Regions from separate parts of the Shinella sp. BE166 genome, predicted to be linked through region 4. Evidence: riboswitches for the same ligand, from Rfam matches in the RefSeq annotation. Region 4 holds a riboswitch; each other region holds the start of a gene.
The links. A riboswitch is a leader RNA that binds a small molecule or an ion and turns the genes downstream of it on or off. The one in region 4 is predicted to bind cobalamin.
Positions count from the first base shown of each region.

Region 1 (5,550 bases), on a different contig from region 4:
TGAAGACGGCCGGGTCGGCAATGGCACCGAGTTCCACGACAAAACTGTCGAACTCGTCGTGGTCGTGCTCCTCGCCGTTCTCATGCTCCAGTTCATGGTGCGACTTGCGGTTGGCGATGTCGTCTTCCGTGCCGATGCCGAGGCCGAGCAGCACGGCGGCGGCGACTTCACCGTTCTTCGCCTCGATCATCGTGGGCTTGCGAACCGTGCGGGAGGCGACTTCGTCGCGCACGATCTGGAGGCCGGCGGCGTCGATCAGGTCCGTCTTGTTGAGAATGATGAGGTCGGCGGCCGTGAGCTGATCCTCGAACAGTTCTTCGAGCGGGCTTTCGTGGTCGAGGTTGTCGTCCTCGACGCGCAAAGCATCCACCTTGTCATGATCGTCGGCAAAGCGCCCGGCGGCGACGGCGGCGCTGTCCACCACGGTGATGACACCGTCGACCGTCACCTGCGTCTTGATTTCCGGCCAGTTGAAGGCGGCGACGAGCGGCTGCGGCAAAGCGAGGCCGGAGGTCTCGATGACGATGTGGTCCGGGCGGTTTTCGCGCTCCAGCAGCTTCGACATGGTGGGGATGAAATCGTCCGCGACGGTGCAGCAGATACAGCCGTTGGTGAGTTCGATGATATCGTCCTCGGTGCAGGCTTCCGCACCGCAACCCTTCAGCACGTCGCCGTCCACGCCGAGATCGCCGAACTCGTTGATGATGAGCGCGATGCGTTTTCCGCCGGCGTTCTGCAGCAGGTTGCGGATCAGCGTCGTCTTGCCCGCGCCGAGGAAGCCGGTGATGACGGTGGCGGGGATTTTCTGTTGCAGCATGACTCAACCCTTCATTTTCAGCGGCAATCCGGCCGCGACGAAATAGACTTCTGGCACGAGGGCGGCCACTTGCTGGTGGAGCCGCCCGGCATGGTCGCGGAATTCGCGCGCCATGCGGTTTTCCGGCACGATGCCGAGGCCGACCTCGTTGGAAACGAAGACCAGCCGGCCCGGCGCGCCGTCGATCGCTTCCGCGAGGCCGGCAAATTCCGCGGCCATGTCGCGTTCCTCCAGCATCAGGTTGGTGACCCAGAGCGTCAGGCAATCGACGAGTATCGCCCGGTCCGCTCGTGCCAAACCCCTGATACGGGCGGCGAGCGCAAGCGGCTCCTCATGGGTTTGCCAGCCGTCGCCGCGATCCTCGCGGTGTTTGGCGATGCGCTGGCGCATCTCATCGTCCCATGCGCGGCCGGTGGCGATGTAATGACGCGAAAGGCCGGTCTCGGCGACCAGCCTTTCGGCAAAAGCGGATTTTCCGGAACGCGCACCGCCCAGAACCAGGACGGCTCCGGGCGATGTCTGTGCCATATCAGGCGGCCTTGGCGATCTTCTCGTTGGCAAAACCCAGCGAGAGGCCGAGCACGATCCAGAAGAACAGCGTCGTGGCCAGCGCCGCGACGGCGAACTCCGCGCCGAGAACGGCCGGAACATTGCTGGAAATGTCGCCCGGCTGCGGCGCGCCGTAGACCTGCGGCGCCGCAATCAGCACGATGCCGGCGATCTTGGCGACGATGCCGTCCTTGAGGAAGAGCAGGTAAAGCCCCGCCGCCGAAAGCACGATGGTCGCAACCCACCAGACCTGGCGGTCGCCGAGATCGGCGGCCGGGAAGCCCGGAAGTTCCGGCGGCAGGCCGATGGCCGGCAGCATGTGCACGGCAAGCCAGCCGGCTGCACCCCACAGCGCACCGTTCGCCACCGTGATCGGATGGCCGGAAACGAGGCTGAAGCCGGCGAGCAGCAGGGCAAAGCCCGAGCCGGTCACGAGGTTTGCCAGCAGCGTGCCGGAGAACCGGCTCATGCCGAACATGATGCCGCCCTCTTCGTGCTCTTCGCCCTCATGGGCGTAGGCGACGGAGATCGGCGAGAAGGACGAAGCCACATCCAGAAGGACGTCGCCGAGCGACGAATGCTCCTGCGTCTGGGTGGCGCCATCGGTGGAGGGCGTGGTGCCTTCGGTGGCCGGCGCGGTTTCGCCGCCGCCCTCGAATTCCTCCGCATGGAGAATGAGCGGCACGACTCGCGCCTCCTGGGCGGCTGTCATGAGCACGCCGGAGAACAGCCCGGCCACCAGGGCGGCCAGGAGATAACGAACGATCATGTCAAAAACTCCTTAGTGGCAGGGAAAGCCGTAGGAGTGACGGGTGTCGTGCGCCGTGTCGTGCAGCACGGCCGAATTCGCGAGGCCCGCGCCGAACACCAAGAAAGCGCCGATCAGAAGCGCGAAAACGCCGGCAACAAGGCGGTCGTTTGCGGAAAGGGTAACAGAAGACGTTGAAGAAACAGCCATGACAACCTCCGTGCAGGCGTTGGGGAAGCCCCTCCCCAGGTCGGGCGAAATGCCCTCATCGGCTGGCAGGTCTCCTGGCTCGCGGCGTCCGGCGTTTTTCAACGCCTGCGGAACATTCTCACCTTCCCGGGCAAAAGCATCGCAAAAGGGTGGACGATTCGTAGACAGAGAGGCGTCCGGCCCCGGCTTATCGCGATGCCACCCAGTGGCTTTTCCGGCTGGTTTCCCCGGCACGGCCTGAAGCACCATTGCTTCCTCCCGCACGCAGATCCTGCCCTCCAGATGAACGTCCCTCGCCACTCTACAGTCGCGGGGTCGGCCGTGATTGCAGCGCCCTATTTGGGTCCGCCGCGTCACATTCCCATTTACTCCCCGATCCGTTTCCGGACCCGGGAACCATCCAATAATCCGGATGATTATGCTTCCGCATCGCGCAAGTCAATCGATCGGCAGCGGCATCGCCTGTGCTGAAACCGCCGTCGCCCGCTCAATAGCCCGGAATGATCACCAGACCGCCGCCATCGTTGTAGTAGCTGTCGCCGCGGTATTCGCGCTCTTCATAGTACCCGTCGACCGGGCCTTCGAGCACGTCATAGTCCTGCTGGTAGCGGCGTTGGCGGTTCTGGCGAGCCTCGGCATATTGCGCGGCCTGCCGCAGCGCGCGGTATTGCGGACGCGACAGGTAGCCATCGGCGCGATAGCCGGAAGAACCCTGCCAGGCGGCGATCGCCGAGCGGGTGCGCGGGCCGAAGACGCCGTCGACGCCGTAGGTATTGTAGCCGAGCGCGCTCAGGAAACGCTGGGCCTGCACGCGAATCGACCGGTCCATATAGGCCTCGCGGGGATCGACGATCGGCCGCTCCTCGATGGCCTGGCGCTCGGTGTCGATAATGGCCGTCTCGGTTTCCTGTTTCGGCGTCACGGCCTCCTCGCGCTTGGTATCGGCAAGAGCTGCGAGCCGTTCGCGGGCATCCCCAACGAAACGACCATTCGGATATTCGTCGAGATAGGCCTGGAACGATTCCTGCGTGCCGCCGAGCACGGCCTTCTCGAAGGTCTCTTCCTCGCGCTTCTTCGCGTCGTCGGCGCGCTCGATGGCGAGGCCGCGGTCCTTGCGCTCGGCGTCCTTTGTCTCGGTTTCGCGGGTGGCGGTCGCGGCTTCGCCGGTGTCGGCCCCCTCGGCTTCGGCATTGTCGGTGTCCGCCTGCTTTGCGGCTTCAGCAGCCTCTTCGGCGCGTTTTTCAGCCTCTTCGGCAAGGCGGGCGGCTTCCGCAGCCTTGGCCTCGGCATCCGCCGCAGCGCGTGCCGCTTCGGCCTTCAGCTTCTCCACTTCCGCGGCCTTTTCTTCCGCAAGCTTGCGCGCGGCGGCGGCCTCTTCCTGGATGCGGGCCTTTTCTTCGGCCGCGGCCTTCTCGGTCTCGATGCGCTTGGCTTCGGCCTCGCGGCGGGCGGTGGCTTCCTCTTCGGCCCGCGCCTTCTGCGCGGCCGCAGCCTCTTCGGCCTTCTGGCGTTCGGCTTCCGCCTTCAGGCGCGCCGTCTCTTCGGCCTTCGCCTTGTCCGCAGCCGCCTGGGCCTCTGCCTTCAGGCGCTCGGCCTCGGCGGCCTGTTCATCGGCCAGCTTGCGCGCAGCCGCTTCCTTCTGTTCCGCTTCCGCCTTCAGGCGGGCGGCCTCTTCGGTGCGGGCTTTTTCCGCGGCCGCGGCTTCCGCCTTTGCCTTCTCCTCGGCGGCGGCCTTTTCCGCGGCCAGTGCACGGGCGGCGGTTTCTTCTTCCGCCTTCTTCGCCTCGGCTTCCGCCTTCAGGCGGGCTTCTTCCGCAGCCGCCTTAGCCTTTTCGGCTTCGGCAGCCTTCTGCGCTTCCTCTTCAGCCTTCTTGGCCTCAGCTTCCGCCTTCAGGCGTGCCGTTTCGGCCTCCGCCTTGGCTTTATCGGCCTCGGCGGCTTTTTGTGCCTCTTCTTCAGCCTTCTTCGTCTCGGCCTCCGCCTTCAGGCGCGCCGCTTCCGCATCGGCCTTCGCCTTTTCGGCTTCGGCGGTTTTCCGGGCTTCTTCCTCAGCCTTGGCCTTTTCCGCAGCCGCCTGCTCTTCCGCCTTGGCCTTTTCGGCAGCGGCCGCCTGTTCCGCCTTGGCCTTGGCGTCCGCCTCGGCCTGCTCGGTGGAGGTGCCCGTCGTCTGCTTCACCTTGGCGGCGGCCTGCAATTCGGCGATGCGCAGGCGCGCCATCGAGGCGAAAGTGCCGTTCGGATATTGCTTCAGATAGGTTTCGTACTGCGTAAGGTCGCTGCCGGCGGAAACCTTCTGCCAGAGCGAAAATTCCTCTTCCCAGCGTTTTCCGGCGCTTCCGGCTTCCTTGCCGGTGGTGGCCTGGGCGAAGGCGATTGCCGGCTGGCCTGCGAGCGTCAGCCCAACGAGGCTTGCAAGGCCGATCCTCACCAGAACGGATCGTGCGAGAGGTCCAGAACCCATAGTCGTCTCACCCTTTCGAAGGCGCTGCGCCCGGCAACCGGGCGGATTTCCATCTGTCCTCGCACCGAATTCTGGCGCAACTTTGGTGCGGCAGGCCGGTCGTCGCAGGAACCCGATGGCTGAACGTTTCAGGGGCGCGATTTAATCAGCGCTGCCTAAAAGGCGGTCGAGCCAGGCCGGGTCGAGAACGGCCTCCAGCTCTGCCGCCACGCCATCCAGCGCCATGTCGACGCCTGCCCGATAATCGAAGCCGCCACCCTCGATGCCGAAGTCGGCGAGCAGCCGCGCCCGGTAGGCATCGCTCGAAAGCAGGCCGTGCAGATAGGTGCCCATCACCCGGCCATCCGGCGAGACTGCGCCATCCGCCCGCCCGTCGATGCTGACGGCGGGACGCAGCGCATCCGGCCCGGTGGTGCGGCCGAGGTGGATTTCGTAGCCCTCCAGCGGCACGTCATATTGCAGCGAGCGGGCCGTGCTGTTGCGCACGGTCTTTTCCGGCGCCATTTCCGTTTCGACCGCCAGCAGCCCGAGGCCTTCGACCTCGCGATCGCTGCCCTCGATGCCGAGCGGATCGGTGACGCGGTGGCCCAGCATCTGGTAACCGCCGCAGATGCCGATGACGCGGCCGCCGCGGCGCATATGCATCGCGAGGTCCCTGTCCCAGCCTGCCGCGCGGAAATCGCCGAGGTCGGAAATGGTGGATTTCGAGCCGGGCAGCACGACGAGCCCGGCGTCGGCCGGAAACCGCTCGCCCGGCCGCACGAA
Region 1 covers NZ_JBPEHL010000006.1:76,216-81,765, reverse strand. Annotated here, with positions in the region: gene cobW (cobalamin biosynthesis protein CobW) at 1-817, opposite strand, end outside; gene cobU (bifunctional adenosylcobinamide kinase/adenosylcobinamide-phosphate guanylyltransferase) at 821-1,345, opposite strand; gene J2Y63_RS16760 (CbtA family protein) at 1,347-2,135, opposite strand; gene J2Y63_RS16755 (CbtB domain-containing protein) at 2,148-2,324, opposite strand; cobalamin riboswitch at 2,372-2,740, opposite strand; gene J2Y63_RS16750 (peptidoglycan-binding domain-containing protein) at 2,812-4,785, opposite strand; gene J2Y63_RS16745 (cobyric acid synthase) at 4,927-5,550, opposite strand, start outside.
Region 1: linked by a shared signal. The riboswitch ahead of J2Y63_RS16755 (CbtB domain-containing protein) and the one ahead of J2Y63_RS10130 (ABC transporter substrate-binding protein) in region 4 are both predicted to bind cobalamin.

Region 2 (5,550 bases), on a different contig from region 4:
CTGGAACCTTGGGCGGATTAGCGCTCCGTTAACCATGTCTCGTTCACCATGCTCGCTTGATCCGGCGCGGGATTCGAACAGGAGCGTCCATGAACCCGAAGCATCTTTCCGGCCTGGCGGCCCTCATCCTGCTGGCGGCCCTGCCCTTTTCGGCCCGCGCGGTCGATGTGGAGCCGTGGAGAAAGCCGGAAAACGCCATCGTCATCGACGCCTATGAGCTGAACGAGATCGACTGGTCAGAGATGCTGTCCGACAAGCGCATCGCCGGCTTCATCTCCAAGGCCTCCGACGGCCTGCCGGAAAGCTACAGCTGCAAGGGCGAGCACAGCGGCGATACGGTGGCGCACTGTAAGACCATGTGGCGCAAATATGCGGTGAGCCGCGAACTCTATGAGACCCGCCGGCTGCTCGCGCGCTCGAAGGGCCTGCTCTGGGGGGCCTATCACCTCGCCCGGCCGGGCAACCCGGTCGATCAGGCCAACCACTTCCTCGATTATGCCAATCCGCAGGACGACGAGATGATGGTGCTGGATATCGAGGGCATCGATCCGGACAGCTACATGTCGCTTGCGGATGCGCAGGTCTTTGCCGGCCATATAAAGACGCGCACGGGCCGCTATCCGGTGCTCTACACCAACCATTCGACGGCACGCTACATCGCCGCCCATCGCGACGAATATCGCATCCTGTCGCGCCTGCCGCTCTGGTATGCCCGCTACAAGCCGGGCATCGAGGGCGCCTTCCCGATGGGCAACTGGGACAATTATGCGCTCTGGCAGTTTTCCGCTGGCGTCAATTGCTCGAAGCGCCGCTGCCCCTACCGCGTGAAGGGCGCACTCAACGACATCGACGTCAACGTCGCGCCGATGAGCAAGGCCGCACTCGGCAAAGCCTGGGCCTTCGGCGGCCTGGTGCCGGAAAAACCCTTCGAGCCCGTGGACCAGATGCTCACCGCCTCCATCCCCACCGGCGGCGCGCTGAAGGCGACCGTCGAGGCCGCAGCCTCCATCGGCGCCGAGGCACAGACGACCGGCGCCGTCACGCTCGCCTCCGGCACGACGACGTCGTTCCCTGTAACGGTAACCGCCGAAGTCCGCGCCGGCCTCGCCGCCAAGGGCGCCGCGGCTGCGACACTTGGGCAGCGAGTGGTCGACGTGACGCCGTTGAATTACCAGGATTTTTGAGTTTTACGCCTCGATCGACACATCCCCGATCGGCCGCGAGCAGCAGGCGAGGATGTAGCCTTCCTCGATTTCGTCGTCGAGGATGCCGCCGTTGTGGCGCATGTCGACCTCGCCGGAGACTTTCATGACCCGGCAGGTGCCGCAGAGGCCGCCCTCGCAGGCCGCGCCGATGCGCACGCCGGCTGCGCGGGCGGTTTGCAGGATGGTCTGGCCGGGCGGGCATTTGGCGTCCTTGCCGGCCATGGTGAAGGTGACGGTCGAGATCGCCTCGGCGTCCACTTCGCCCGCACCGCCGCGAATGGCGAGCTCTTCGGGCGCGGGGGCAGCGGCCGGCTGGAAGCTCTCCTCGTGGTAGCGTTCCATGTTGAAGCCGCAGACCTTCAGCATGTCCCGCACGCCGCGCATGAACGGTTCCGGGCCGCAGCAGAAGACGGTTCGGTCGCGGAAGTCCGGAGCGAGCAGCGAGAGGCGGGCGGCATCGATGCGGCCGCGCAGGCCATGCCAGCCGTCGCGCGGATTGTGGCCCTCGACCACGAAGCCGAGCGCGAGGTTCGGCATGTGGGCGGCGAGACATTCGAGCTCCGCCTTGAACAGCAGGTCCTCCGGCTTGCGCGCGCAGGTGACGAAGGCGACATCCGACTGCGGCGCGCAGTCAGACATCCAACGCGTCATCGACATCATCGGCGTCACGCCGGAGCCGGCCGAAATGAACAGGTACTTTTCCGCCGGATAGCGCACGAAGGAAAAATCGCCGAGCGGGCCGAAGGCCTTGAGCTTCACGCCGGGGCGCAGGTTGTCGAACATCCAGCGCGTGCCGATCGAGTTCTTCTGCACCTTCACCGTCACGGAGACGGCGAAGGGGCGCGAGGGCGTCGAGGACAGCGTATAGGTGCGCATCACCGGATCGTCCGGCGCCACCGGCAGTTCCAGCGTGACGAACTGGCCCGGCAGATAGCGGAACCAGTTGTCGCGATCCGAGCGGAAGGTGAAGGTCATCACATCCGTCGTCTCCGCCGTCACGGCGATGCATTCCAGCAGGTGCTGGCGATCGTTCCACGGATGGAGTTCGTCGAAATGGTGGAAATGGCTCGCGACCGTCATGTCAGGCCACCCGCGAGAGCGGCTTTTTGGCGCCGTCGAGCCGTTCGATCATGAAGTTGGCGTACCATTCGACGAACTGCATGACGCCGCCCTCGTCCTCCGGCGAATAGGGGCCGGGCTGGTAGGCGGGCGAGCGGATGCCGAAGGCATTTTCCTCGACGATCCGACGATCCTGGTCGTTGGTCTCGGTCCAGACATGGGTGAGCTCGTCGAGGCGATAGTCGATGCCTTCCACCGCATCCTTGTTGACGAGCCACTTGGTGGTGACCTGCGTCAGCTCGGGGCCGAGCGGGATGACGCGGAAGGTGATGGCGTGGTCGGCCAGCACATGGTTCCACGTCGTCGGATAGTGGAAGAGCAGCAGCGTGCCGATATGGCTTTCCAGCACATCGCTCGACAGCGGGCGCTGGACGGCGCGCGCACCGGACATGGTGTAGCTCTCGGCGTCCTGGATGAGCGGCATGCGCGCGGCGCGGAACTGGCCCGTCGGCGACATCCTGAACTCGCTCGGCAGGCCCACCGCCTCGCACTTCGCCCAGTGCTCGGCGATCACCGGATCGTCCTTGGCGCCCTGCACGCCGGTGGCGCTAGGGGCTTCCGGATAGGTGCGGCAGAGTTCCGGATGATTGGCGGCGCAGTGGTAGCACTCGCGGTTGTTTTCCCAGACGAGCTTCCAGTTGCCCTTCTCGATGATCGTGCTTTCGAAGGCGACCTTGGTTTCGCCGAGACGATGGCGGGCGAGATAGGGCTCGACCAGGTTGCGGAAGGCGGAGAAATCCGGCGCCTGGTCGGCCAGGCAGATGAAGATGTAGCCGCCGACGGTCTCGCAGTGGATCGGCTTCAGGCTGTGCTGCGTCTTGTCGAAATCCTCCGCCATGTGGCGGGCGAAGAGCAGCGAGCCGTCGAGTTCGTAGGTCCACTGGTGATAGGGACAGACGAGTTTTGCCGACGTTCCCTTCTGCTGGTTGCAGACGCGCGAGCCGCGGTGGCGACAGGAATTGTGCAGCGCGCGCACCGTGCCCTTGCGGTCGCGCGTGATGACGACGGGATAATCGCCGACCTGGACGGTGAAATAATTGCCGGCCTTGGGGATCTCGCAATCATGGCCGATGAACAGCCAGTCGCGATACCAGATCGTCTCCATGTCGAGCTTGTAATGGTCGGGGTCGATGTAGAAGGCCTGCTCGAGGCTGTAGCCATCGCGCCGGTTCTTGAGCTTGCGGAGCACGTCGCTGCGAATGTCCATGCCGGATCCTCGGATAATCTAAATTGGGGCTGAGGCGCACGGAAGAAGACGGCATCCGGGCAGCGAACCGCACCGAATGCACGCTTCCCAGCCGCCCGCCGCAGCCAGTCACGATCGTTTCTCCAGGCTGGTTTCCGGGCTGAGGAGCGTTCTGCGTGGCATGACCTTGTCGGGTCATTCCTCTTCGAACCGTCGCGGCGCCTTCCCAGACCTCCCGTCCAGTGACGTATGCCGCGTCTTGCTCCAACACCGTTGCGGGGGCAGCGCCGGATTTTAACCGGCTTCCCAATTCTCCAGGCTCCTTTCGGGAGCGTGGCACCTTGAGTGTGCTTATCTAACCGCAAGAATCGTCGCGCGACATGTCGAAAAACGACATGCCATCATGATTTGGCGACAGGATTTTTGCGTGGTTAAAAAGCGGGGCGGCAAGATTTCTGCATATATGTCAGGGTGATATGCCTAGCTTTGCGGCAGGGTGCCCATCCCCTCGGCAGTTTGCTGCCCACGATCATACTCTTGTCATATTGCGACCCGGTGCCCTTGCCTGCGAGGAATGGGGAGCGGACCGGAAAGGATTGTTTAACGTCGTTTGCATAAACTTCCCAGCGATCAAGGCGCTAGGATGGGGTGCTCGCCAGGTGCAGCAGACGAAGTTCCGATATTACGACGCCGTCGCCTACAAGCGCGCGAACCCGCCCAAATCCGCCGTGCACACGGAATTCCTGCGCACCGGCCGCATCGATCGCAACCTCGACTGGCTGCCGAGCGAGAAGCGCTACCTCACCTACCAGGAGGTGGCCGAGCGCACGGGCCGCAAGCTCGAACGGGCGGGCACGGTCACCCACGACCGCATCAACAGCTTCCACCGCTCGATCCAGTTTCCAAAGCTGATCTTCCACCGCACGCTCGCCAACACGCCGCATCTCGGCTATTGCCACATCACCGTCGCCAATTCGCGCTTTGCCGAATTCGAGAGCGTGCAATGGGCCTTCTACATGGCGAACTTCTTTGCCGACATCGGCGACGAGGAGCAGTTCTTCGCCGGCATTTCGCAGAAGCCGGGCCGCATGTATTTCGCCGTCGCCATCGTGCCGGGCGAGGAGGAAGGCCGCCTGCGGATCGATCGCAAAGTGCGCGGCAACGGCGTGATTTTTCGCACGGACGACCCGGCCCTTGCCATGAAGAACGTGCTGATGCTCGGCGCGCGCGACGAGGCGCTCCGCAAGATCATCCGCGCGATCTAGGCCCGATAGAGCAGCCATTCCTTGCCAGCCGGCACTTCATCACCGCGGCCGTAGACGATCACGAGATCACCGCCCGCGCCCTTAGCCTCCGCAAGCGCCCGCTCGCAGGCGGACGACAGGTCGAGCGCGCTGTCGGCGCGGTCCGACATGCAGACACCGGCCGAAAGGGTCAGGTGGCCGAGGTTGCGGCCGGTGCGCGGATCGCGCAGCGCCATCGTCTGGAAGGCGGCACGCAGCAGGTCGATCAGCCGCGTCGCTTCGCTTTCGTCGGCGGTGTGGAACAGAAAGCCGAAACGCAGGCCATCGATGCGCACGGCAAGCTCGCCGGCCGGGAAGACCTGGCGGATCAGCCCGCCGTAAAAGCTCACGAGATGCTCGGACAGGGCTTCTATCTGCGCGGGTGAGAAGCGACGGTCGGCATCGACCTCCGCGACGGCGACGCCGCACAGCATCGGCAGGTCCGGATTGGAATAGATGCGGGCGAGCGCCTTGTTGAAGGCGCGGCGGTTGCCGAGCTTGGTCGGCGGATCGACGAATTTCATCACCTCGAACTCCGCCATCTCCTTCTGGATGCCGTCCATGACGGCCGACTGCGCGGCGACCTTTTCCGCCATTTCCGCCGTGTGGGTGACACGCAGCTCGGTCGCCCGCTGCAAAGCTTCGAGCGACGAGCCGAGCGCGCCCTCGCCCGCCGCACTGCGGATGACCTGCGAGGCCTCGCCGATCAGGCGGCCGTAGTCGGACAGCGACGAGCGCTCCTGGCTGAGCAGCTCCA
Region 2 covers NZ_JBPEHL010000007.1:242,442-247,991, forward strand. Annotated here, with positions in the region: gene J2Y63_RS19355 (glycoside hydrolase family 25 protein) at 90-1,184, shown strand; gene J2Y63_RS19360 (2Fe-2S iron-sulfur cluster-binding protein) at 1,188-2,285, opposite strand; gene J2Y63_RS19365 (aromatic ring-hydroxylating oxygenase subunit alpha) at 2,287-3,531, opposite strand; cobalamin riboswitch at 3,640-3,869, opposite strand; gene J2Y63_RS19370 (DUF6656 family protein) at 4,170-4,775, shown strand; gene J2Y63_RS19375 (diguanylate cyclase domain-containing protein) at 4,772-5,550, opposite strand, start outside.
Region 2: linked by a shared signal. The riboswitch ahead of J2Y63_RS19365 (aromatic ring-hydroxylating oxygenase subunit alpha) and the one ahead of J2Y63_RS10130 (ABC transporter substrate-binding protein) in region 4 are both predicted to bind cobalamin.

Region 3 (5,550 bases), on a different contig from region 4:
ACACCGGGTTTGCAACGCTTTGCAACAACGATCATGGGCTTTCGCCCGATGGCACGTTGCTGGCGATCAGCGACAAGGTGGAATTCGGCAAGTCGGCGATCTATGTGCTGCCGGCGGAAGGCGGGACGCCGCGGCTGGTGACTCCGAACCTGCCGTCCTATTGGCATGGCTGGTCGCCGGATGGGGCGACGTTCGCCTATTGCGGCATCCGCGACGATCTCTTCGATATCTACACGATCCCGGTCGCCGGCGGCGAGGAGCGTCGGCTGACATTTGGCGAGGGGCGCAATGACGGGCCGGATTATTCGGCGGATGGCGACTGGATCTATTTCAATTCCAGCCGCACCGGCCGCATGCAGATCTGGCGGGTGCGGCCAAATGGCAGCGAGCCGACGCGCATCACCGACAGCCCCTATGGCGACTGGTTCCCGCATCCTTCGCCCGATGGCCGGCACTTGCTGGTGCTTTCCTATGATGGCGATGTCTTCGACCATCCGCGCGATCTTAGCGTGCGCCTGCGCCTGATGGACATGGATGGCGGCAATGCGCGCGTCCTTTTCGAGCTTTTCGGCGGGCAGGGCACGATGAACGTGCCGAACTGGGCGCCGGACGGCGAAAAATTCGCCTTCGTGCGCTACGCGCCGGCCGCCTGATCTCCCGATATCCGGTGAGCGCAAGTTAAGTTTTTGCTCACCAGCCCGCTTAAGCGATTTTTGCCGTCTTGCCTGTAGCCTTTGTTCAACAATGTCCGGAAAACCGGGCGGGGGACAGGCAGGGGCAGAGATGACGAGCAAAGCGGAAGAAAGCCGCGCGACACGGCGACGCGGTGTTGGTTTGGTGATCCGGACGGCGGCCGTGATGATCGTGCTGCTGTTCGGCGCCGCCAATTACCTCGTGCTCGATTACGCGATCGAGCGGGCCGACAGTTTCGTTGCCGAGACCGAGCGCACGCTGGTGCGCAACGAGTTCGGCCACCAGATCGACCAGGTCGTGCAGTACCAGAGCCAGCTTTCCTTCTGGGACAAGAGCTTCAACGAACTGGCCGATGGCATGCCGGGCGACGCCTTCGTGCGGGACCAGCTGCGTGACTGGATGTGGTCCGACTTCGGTTTCTCCTGGATGATCTTCGCTTCGCCGGACGGCGAAAAGGTGCTCGGCGTTTATCGCGGGGAAAAGGTTTCCGAGAGCAAGGCGCGCGAAAAGCTGCATTGGGTGAGCGATCTCACCCACAAGGCCGAGCGCAAGTATCGTGAGGCGCTCTCGCCGGACCGCGGCGGCTGGCAGGTGGCGCGCGCGAAGGAGGATCCCGACCTCCTGACCCCGGCGCTGCCGGAAATCCATGTCACCGGCATGCGCCTCATCGACCGCGTCATGAGCATCGTCGTCGTGCAGGCCGTCGTTCCGAAGTCGCTCTATATCCCGGCCCACCGGCTGGAGCCGACACTGCTCATCACCGTCAAGCCGGTCTCGAAAAAGATGCTGGCGAACACCGAGCGACGACTCGGCGTGCACGATCTCGGCTTTACCCCCATCGTGACGCAGGAGCCGGGGCTGGTAATGACGCCGGTCGGCGCCGATGCCTACAATCCCATGGTCGCCTCCTGGCGGCCGAATATGCCGGGCTCCTTCGTCTGGCGCTCGGCGCTGCCGCAGATCGCGATGTTCGTGCTGGTCTTCGCCGGCGTCATGCTCTTCGTCACGCTGCGCTTCTCTGCCCTCATCAAGGCGCTCCAGCGCAGCGAGGCGAAAAACGCCTTCCTCGCGCGGCATGACACGCTGACGGGGCTGAAGAACCGCAGCGGCTTCGACGAGGAGGTGCGCCGCGCCATCCGCAGGGGCGAGACCAAGCCCTTCGCCATTCTCGCGCTCGACCTCGACAAGTTCAAGGCGGTCAACGACCGGCATGGCCATGCGGCCGGTGACGCCGTGCTCCAGGCCGTCGCCCGGCGGTTTTCCGATCGTATCGGCAAGCAGGGCTGTGTCGCCCGCCTCGGCGGCGACGAATTCTCCGTGCTCCTCACCGGCGAGCGAAGCCACGAGGCTCTGCTGGAGCTTGCCGGCAGCCTCGTGCGCGATACGCAGGTGCCGATCGCCTATGACGGCCAGTTGCTGGTCATCGGCGGCAGCGCCGGGATCGCGCAGTTCCCGCAGCACGGCGGCTCCGTGCATGACGTGATGGTGATGGCGGATGCTGCGCTCTACGCCGCCAAGAACGCCGGCCGAAACCGCGCCGTCCATGCGGATCATGTCGGCCAGGAGATGATTATCGAGGCCGGCGAGGCGCGCGCGGCCTGATATAGGGCGCTGACAGGCCGGTGCGCGGCGCGGGCAGGCTTGATCGCGCCGCCAAGCCATGCGCATATCGTTTCCGTCAGGTGCCTGCGTTTCGCAGGAGAATCGGGAATCCGGTGCGGGCGAGAGCCTCAAGTCCGGAACGTGCCCAGCGCTGTGACGGGGATGGTTCGCACCGTAAAAGCTTGAATCGATTCAGGCTTTTGCCACTGGTTGTTCAACCGGGAAGGCAGGTGCGGGGCGCGTGACCCGAAGTCAGAAGACCGGCCTGGCAAGATTGACCGAACCGCGCGGACGGCGGAAGGTTGTGCGCATTGTTGGGGAGATGACGATGCGAGCCGAACCGTGCGACCGTCTGGTCGGGGCGGGCGCCTTTTCCAGCGAGGACAAGGCCGCCGTCTACCATGCCATCGAAACGCGCCGCGACGTGCGCGACCAGTTTCTGCCCGATCCCTTGCCGAACGATCTCGTGGGCCGCCTGCTGCACGCCGCCCACAGCGCGCCCTCGGTCGGCTTCATGCAGCCGTGGAATTTTCTGCTGGTGCGCAGCGAGGCGACCCGGCGCGCGGTGCATGCCGCCTTCCTGAAGGCGAATGCGGAAGCGGCGGCGATGTTCGACGGCGACCGCCAGACGCAGTATCGTGCGTTGAAACTCGAAGGCATCCTGAAGGCGCCGCTGTCGATCTGCGTCACCTGCGACCCGACGCGCGGCGGGACCGTCGTTCTGGGGCGCACGCACAATCCGCGCATGGATGTCTATTCCACGGTCTGTGCGGTGCAGAACCTCTGGCTTGCGGCGCGGGCGGAAGGGGTGGGCGTCGGCTGGGTCAGCATCTTCCACGACAGCGACATCCGAAACATCCTCGGCATTCCAGACCATGTCGAGATCGTCGCCTGGCTCTGCGTCGGCCTGGTCGACCGCCTCTATGCCGAGCCGGAGCTTGCGGTGAAGGGATGGCGGCAGCGCCTGCCGCTGGAGGACCTGGTGTTTGAGGAGCGCTGGCCGGACGCGGGCGTCAGTTGACGCCGGCATCGGCCGGGCGGCCGAGGTCGATGGCGGATTCGTTGGCCGGCAGGAAAACCGGACCGACCGTGCGCACCTTGCTCTTCGCCGGGTCGTAGTCGCGTTCCTCGACCTTCACCGGCAGCTTGGCCGGCGTCTCGTCCTTCTTCGGCAGCGTGTGGATGGTGGTGATCGAGCCGCCTTGCTCGTCGCTATCCCTGCCGGTGTTCGCTGTCTCGTTGCCCTTCAGCGCCTTCTCGCGCTTGATCATCTCTTGGTAATAGGCCGAGAGGTTGCAGCCGCAGGCGCCGGGCTTGGAGAGGTCGCGCGTGCGATAGGAGAAGGCGTTCGGCATTTCGTAATAGGGCCGGCCGGTGACCGTTGAGGTCATCTGGTCCGTCTCCTGGCCGTTCGTCATCGACTGGTAGAACAGTTCGGTCTGCGTCTCGGGGCACATCATCGCGCAAACCTGCTGGTCGCGGCGGAAATCGAGCGGGGTTGCGCCCGACGAGATCGGGAAGAAGCCGCCGTCGCAGGTGCGCACGCAGACGGTGCGCAGGTTGCCATGGCCGGAGCCGCCGCCGAGCGAGCGCAGTTGCAGGCGCTCGCTGCCCTCCGGCGTGGTGCCGAGCGGGAGCGTGCGTTTTTCATCGAGCGTGCGCAGCGTTTCGGTCGCCGCAATCGGCACCACCTTCGCTTCGTCATTGCAGCCGTTGCTTGCGAGCAGCGCGGTCAGGCGGGTGCGCTTGCCCTGCGACGAGGTGCCGCCGGCAAATTCGCGGCGCTTCTTGTCAAGGATGTCGAGGTTGCGCTCCATCTTGCCGATGACCGTCGAGAGCGTGTCGCAGGCCGCCGCATTGGCGCCGCCGACGACGATGATGCTGCCGCCCGAGCAGCCGAGCCGGCGCTGGTCGCTCTTGGCCTTGCGAAGCTGGATGTTCTGGCGGGCGATGGCACCGGCATATTTGCGCGCGCTCGCCGTATCGACCACCACCTTGGGCAGGTTCGCAAGCTCCGCCTGGATCTGCTCGCACACCGCCGCTGCCGCCGTGCCGCCTGAAAACAGAAGCGGTAAGCCGGTCGCAACGGCAAACAGAAGGCGGCTCAAACCTTTCAAATTGACGATCCTGTGAAACTGTCGGGGCCGCGATCCGGCCGCATAAGCATATCCTATCATAGGCTGCATGAAGGGAAGCGCAACGTGCTCCCGCATTTGTGATTAATGCGCGCGGGAAAATATGAGTTGCGTATTCATCTTTTTGCCTGCTGCCCGCAATTGATCTCGTCGGGGGCTTGGTGTAGCACTCTGCGCACATACAACAGCCGGTTATGCGCCCTTCGCCGCGCAGCCGCCGTTCGGCGGAAGACCGGCCCTTCACAGGCAGGTGAACATGCGGATTTCGTCAGTTTTGTTGAGCCCATTCTACGCGCTCCAGCTCGCATCCGGCGCAAAATCCTTCGCCGACAATCCCGTCATCGGCAGCAAATGGCTGAACCGCAAGGGATTGCACGAGAAGCGCGTCTCGCTCGCCATGCGCATAGCGGCCTGGCGCCGCACCAAGCTGGAAAAGCTCGTTGCCCCGGAATACCGCCGGCAATATGCCGAAAACGGCTTCGTGAAGATCGAAGACTTTCTGTCGCCCGAGGTTTTTGCCGCTGTCACCCGCGAGATCGCCGAGCGCGATTTCGAGCGTTACGACATGCTGCAGGGCGAGACCGTCACCCGCCGCGCCATCATCGACGACAGCGATCTGGAAAGCCTGCCGGGCTTCAAGGCCGCGCGCAACGATCCGCGCGTGACCAATCTGCTGCGCTACGTTTCCTCACATGACGGCCAGCCGCTGCTCGTCGTGCAGGTGGTGATGGCGCTGCCGTCGGTCGTCACGCAGGGCTCGACGGACCCGCAGACAGCGCTGCACAGCGATACGTTCCAGCCGACCGCCAAGGCCTGGCTGTTCCTGCGCGATGTCGGCGAGGAAGACGGTCCGTTCTCCTATGTGCCGGGCTCGCACGAGATGACGCCGCAGCGCCTCGCCTGGGAGCGCCGCATCAGCGAGAACGCCGATTCCATCGAGAACAAATACTCCGCCCGCGGCTCGCTGCGCATCATGCCGGACGAGCTTTCGGCGCTGGGTTATGTCCAGCCGGTCAAGATGACGGTCAAGGCCAACACGCTGATCGTCGCCGATACGCATGGTTTCCATGCCCGCAGCCCGAGCTACAAGACGACGACGCGCATCGAGATCTACGGATCG
Region 3 covers NZ_JBPEHL010000006.1:217,527-223,076, forward strand. Annotated here, with positions in the region: gene J2Y63_RS17435 (TolB family protein) at 1-653, shown strand, start outside; gene J2Y63_RS17440 (diguanylate cyclase domain-containing protein) at 784-2,295, shown strand; cobalamin riboswitch at 2,357-2,578, shown strand; gene bluB (5,6-dimethylbenzimidazole synthase) at 2,624-3,316, shown strand; gene J2Y63_RS17450 (DUF2865 domain-containing protein) at 3,309-4,412, opposite strand; gene J2Y63_RS17455 (phytanoyl-CoA dioxygenase family protein) at 4,708-5,550, shown strand, end outside.
Region 3: linked by a shared signal. The riboswitch ahead of bluB (5,6-dimethylbenzimidazole synthase) and the one ahead of J2Y63_RS10130 (ABC transporter substrate-binding protein) in region 4 are both predicted to bind cobalamin.

Region 4 (5,550 bases):
GTGATGACGCCGATGGGCAGGACCTGGCCGGGAATGATGATGCGTGACAGCACGTCCGCCGCGATCATGAAGATGGCGCCGATGAGCGCGGAAGCCGGCAGCAGCAGGCCGTGGCGCACGCCGACGACCATGCGCGCGGCATGCGGAATGACGAGGCCGACGAAGCCAATCGAGCCGACGATGGAGACCATGGTCGCCGTCATCAGGGCGGAGATGGCGATCAGCACGATATAGACGCGACGCACCGGAATGCCGAGCGAGGCGGCCGATTCCGTGCCGAAGGTGAAGGCGTCGAGCGCGCGGGCATGCCACAGGCAGACAAGAAGGCCGAGGATCGCCACCGGCAGCGCGAGCCAGACATCCGGCCAGCGCACGCCGGAGAGATTGCCGAGCAGCCAGAACATGATGCCGCGCGCCTGTTCGGCGCTCGCGGCCTTGGTGACGATGAAGGAGGTGAGCGCATTGAAGAGCTGCGAGCCGGCGATGCCGGCAAGGATGATCGCGCCGGTGCCCCGCCCTGCCCGCACGGCAAGCGCGCTGACAAGGCCGAAGGCGAGGAGTGCGCCAAGAAATGCGCCGGCCGGCAGCGTCAAGGCGCCGGCGCCAATGCCAAGAATAGCGACGGAGACCGCGCCGGTGGACGCCCCCGCCGAAATGCCGAGGATATAGGGATCGGCCAGCGCATTGCGCAGCAGCGATTGCAGGATGACGCCGCAGAGTGCCAGCGCCGAGCCGCAGCAGGCGGCAACCACCGCCCGGCTCAGCCGGTAATTCCAGATGATGCCCTCGTCGATCGGCTCGATCGCGTGCCCCGTCTGCCAGAGGCGGTTCGCGACCGTCTTCGCAACGATATCGAGCGGTATCGCCGTCTCGCCGACGGCTGCCCCGACGCCGAGCGCGACGACCAGTAGGACGAGCGCCGCGAATGCGGCGCCCGTGCGGAACAAGAGGGGGCGTTCCGCTATCACTTCGCCAGACCAGCCTTTTCAATGGCGTCGGCAAGCTGTTCGATGCCCTCGATCGTACGGATCGTGGGGTTCATCGCCTGCGCGTCCATATCGAAGACATGGTTGTTCTTGACGGCCGGCATCAGGCTTGCCACCGGGTCCGTCTTCAGGAAGTCGAGCTTTGCCTCGAGGCTGTCGAGCGGATAGCGGCGGCGCTCCATCGAGCCGGCCACGATGATCGTCGGTCCCGATTTGGCGATCGTTTCCCAGCCGACCATCGGCCACTCGTCATCGGTCTTGATGATGTTGTCGATGCCCAAGGCCGACATGATGTAGCCGGGCGCACCGTTCTTGCCGGCGACATACGGATCGGAATCAGCCGCGCTGGAGAACCAGAACACGGCCGACAACTTGCCATCCGCAGCCGCGACCTTGGCGCGGGCGGCCGCCTCGCGCGCCTTCAGTTCGGCAACAACCTCTTCGCCCTTGTCCTGCACGTTGTAGATTTGCGCCAGTTCGCGCACTTCCTGATAGACGAGGTCCATCGTGAAGACCTGATGGCGCACGCCGTCGCTTGCTGCGCTGTTCTCCTTGCCGACGCAGTCGGAAGGGGATGTGTAAACCGGAATGCCGAGCTCCTCGAACTGTTCGGGCTTGGCGACCACGCCTTCCGGGCCGATCTGCCATTGGAACTGGACCGTGACGATATCCGGCTTCTTGCCGAGCACGCTCTCGAAGCTCGGGTCATTGTCCGCAAGACGGTCGATCTTGGCGTTGACCTCTTCATAGCCCTTCAGAACGGGGCCGACCCAGAGCGCGGTGCCGACCACGCGGTCGGCAAGACCCAGCATGTAGAGAATTTCGGTCGAGCTCTGGCCGACAGAAACGGTCTGCGTCGGTGCCTTCTGGAAGGTGACCGGACGGCCGCAATTCTGCAGCGTCAGCGGATACTGCGTCTCGGCAGCCGAGGCGGCATAGGCTGAAAGCAGAAGCGCCGTAGAGCCGGCGACGAGCGAGAGCAGCGATGCGGACCGCACGGCCGCAGAAAACAGGGTCATGTATTTCTCCCGGGTGAATGAAAGCGTGCGGCCTCAGCCGACGCGCCGAAGGGGGCGGATCGATCGCGGGCGGGAGAAAACGAGGGAAGGTCTGCCGGGTACGGCAGGCAGATTCGTCATGGCGTCTCCGTTCCGGGCATCCCCGCCCGTGACTTGGATTGTTGCTATGACGGCAGGTCTCCTGGCTCACGGATATCTGCTGCCTGTCTGCCTTCCCGCGGAAAACCGCAGTGGCATGACGCGAAACGCGTCCGAGGACAGGCGGCAATCCGCCTACAGTTGCGGGGGCAGCCACGGAATGGGTCCCTGTTGGGTCGTCCGTACCGTGTTCCCTATTAATCCCCTGGGAGTCATCCTTCAGGGAACCGTCATCCCATCCTTAGTCCCCGGCAGTCGGCAGCGTCAAGGCGCTCAGCTCTCGAAATCCCCGAAGACGTCCTGAAGGCGGGTCAGCGTGTCGACGCGCTCGCTCACAGCCTCGCCCATCACGACGATGATGTTGGAGAGCATAAGGTCCATGACGGCGGTCATGGTGGCCGCGCCATCCCAAAGAGGTCCGTGCGAACCCGGCACGATGAGGCAGATGTCCGAGACCTCCGGCCCCCAGGGGCAAAACTCGTCCGTGAGCAGCACGACCTTGACGCCGGCGCGCCGTGCTTCCAGTGCCAGAGGCCGCGCCTTGGCGGCAAAACGGCGCACGTCGTGCAGGAAGAGCAGGCGCCCCTCGACGGAGCCGTCCAGCAGTTCGGAATAGGTGCCGTTCAGCCCGTCGACGAATTGCACGCGAGGCCGCGTATAGGAAAGCTGGCTCGCGAAATACTGCGCGATGCCGCGCACGTTCTGGTAGGCGGCGACATAGATCTCCGTTGCGCCGACCAGCGCATCGATCGTCTGCTGCCATTCCGGCGCATTGGTGATTTCGTAGATCTGGCCGAGATTGTCGATCTGCTGCTGGATGAGGCCCGCGAGAAGTTTTCCTTCCTTGCGGTCCTGCTCCAGCCGGTCGACCTGGCCCTTGACCTGCCAGGCGGGGTTGGAGCTGCCGCGGCGCAATTCGCCCTTAAGCTCGTCGAGGCCGTCAAAACCCATGCGGCGGAGATACCGCCCGACGGTCATCGGGGAAAGTTCCAGCCGCTGGGCGATGGAGCGCGCCGTCTCGAAGGGCAGATCGGCGATGTTGCGCTCGATATAGTTGGCGATCAGCTTGTCGGATTTGGACCGCCGGAGGTCGTCGGACTGAACGAGCTTCAGAATGCGTTTCGACACGTCGCCCTTCCCCAAAAAGACCGCCCGTCCGAAGACGGGCGGGATAGTCACGCCATTACTGCGCCGTCTTCACCCGCGTCCAGACACGGTCGAGCTGGCGGAGCGCCGGGCCAAGATCCTCGAAGATCTGGAGACGCGCCATGGTCTCGGCCGGCGGATTGATCTCCTTGCTATTCTTGATCTTTTCCGGGGTCAATTCCCGCGCCGGCACGTTGGCCGTGCCATTGGTCTGCTGCGAGACATTGAGCGCCGCGATCTCCGGCCGCGTGTAGAACTGGAGGAATTTGACGGCGTTCTCCTTGTTCGGCGCGCTCTTCAGCACGCAGACGTCCTCCTGGTACATGGTCCCGCCTTCTTCCGGGATCACGTAGCCGAGATCCTTCTCGTCGGCGAAGACATCGACCATGGCGCCGACGAAGAAATGGCCGGCCGCAACATCGCCGGATTGCACCATCGGCCGCGTGTCATAGGTGAAGGCCGCGACATAGGGCTTCATGGCGATGATCGTTTCCGCCGCCTGCTGCAATTGGGCCGGATCGGTTGAGTTGATCTTGTGGCCGTTCAGCATGAGGCCGACGGCGAGCACCTCGCGCATGTCGTCGAGCAAGGTGAATTTCAGGCCCTTGGCCTTGACGGTCTCGATCAGGTCCTTCCAACCGGTGACGTCCTTGCCGAGGATCGTGCGGTTATAGAAGATGCCGACCGAACCCCAGGCATAGGGCAGGCAATATTCGCCCTTCGGGTCGCTTTTCGCGCGCAGGAAGGCGGGGTCGATGTTCTTGAACCCCTCATAGGTGTTGATGTCGGTCTTTTCGAGCAGGTCCAGCTTGGCCATGATGTCGTGCATGTGCACGGACGGGAAGACGATGTCGTAACCCGTCGCACCACCCTGGATTTTTGCCAGCATTTCCTCGTTGGAGGAATAGGTCGAGAGGTTGACCTTGATCTGGGTCTCCTCCTCGAACTTCTTCAGAACCTCCGGATTGATGTATTCGCCCCAGTTGTAGATGTTGAGTTCGGCGGCACTTGCAACGCCCGCCATGGCCACGAGGGCGGCAAGCGAGAGAGCGGTCTGGCGCGTCCATGCGCGAAGGCCGGATGCGCCGGCATTGGAAATTTTGATCATCGATAGTCTCCTCTGGTGGTTGGCCCGTCGTGGCCCGGCGCTTTCCTTTGCGCCGCCTGTTCCTGTCCCGGCTTCTTTCGGCCGTTGACTTGGATGAGCAAATGGTATCCAGATATCTAAATCGCACAAGCGTTATTTTTATAACATAATGGGGAACGACGATGCGAGATTCCATAGTCCGCCTGGAGAAGGCGGCGAAGGCCTTTGCCACGCCCGAAGGCCAGACCGTGACGGCGCTCGATGCGATCGACCTCGATGTCAGCCGCAACGAATTCCTGACGCTGCTCGGCCCGTCGGGCTGCGGCAAGACCACGCTGCTCCAGGCGATCAGCGGTTTCGTCGAGCTCGATGCCGGCCGCATCCTGATCGACGGCGAGGATATGACGGACCGCCCGCCCTATCGCCGCCCGGTCAATACGGTGTTCCAGAACTATGCGCTGTTTCCGCATATGACGGTGGGCGAGAACACGGGCTATGCGCTGGAAGTCGCAGGCATCGCGAAGGTGGAGCGGGCAAAACGCGTCGCCGATGCGCTGCGCTTGGTGGGGCTCGAAGGCATGGAAGGCCGCAAACCGCGCCAGCTTTCCGGTGGTCAGCAGCAGCGCGTGGCGCTCGCCCGCGCCATCATCGCCCGTCCGAAACTGCTGCTGCTCGACGAGCCGCTCTCCGCCCTCGACAAGAATCTCCGCCAGGCCATGCAGATCGAGCTGAAGACGCTCCAGCACGAACTCGGCATCTCCTTCATTTTCGTCACGCACGACCAGCAGGAGGCGCTGACCATGTCGGACCGGGTGGCGGTGCTGTCCGGCGGCCGCATCCAGCAGCTCGATACGCCGCGCGCCATCTACGACCAGCCGAAGAACAGCTTCGTCGCCACCTTCGTCGGCGCCAGCAACCTGTTCGAGGGCGAGGCCGTTGGCGGACATCTCCTGACGACGGACGGCCTCTCCATTACCCATGGCAAGGCGCAATCGACGGGTGCGGCGACCGCCCTCATCCGCCCCGAACAGTTTTTCCTCGCGCTGCAGGGCGACAGCGCCCCGAGCCTCGACGTCGATCTCGAACAGATCGTCTTCGTCGGCTCCACCTTCGAATTGTTCGGCCGCACCGCGACGGGCCGGCGGGTGATCGCCGAAATCCCGGCGACGCGCCG
Region 4 covers NZ_JBPEHL010000003.1:589,693-595,242, reverse strand. Annotated here, with positions in the region: gene J2Y63_RS10135 (FecCD family ABC transporter permease) at 1-947, opposite strand, end outside; gene J2Y63_RS10130 (ABC transporter substrate-binding protein) at 965-2,005, opposite strand; cobalamin riboswitch at 2,160-2,390, opposite strand; gene J2Y63_RS10125 (MurR/RpiR family transcriptional regulator) at 2,417-3,271, opposite strand; gene J2Y63_RS10120 (polyamine ABC transporter substrate-binding protein) at 3,327-4,397, opposite strand; gene J2Y63_RS10115 (ABC transporter ATP-binding protein) at 4,559-5,550, shown strand, end outside.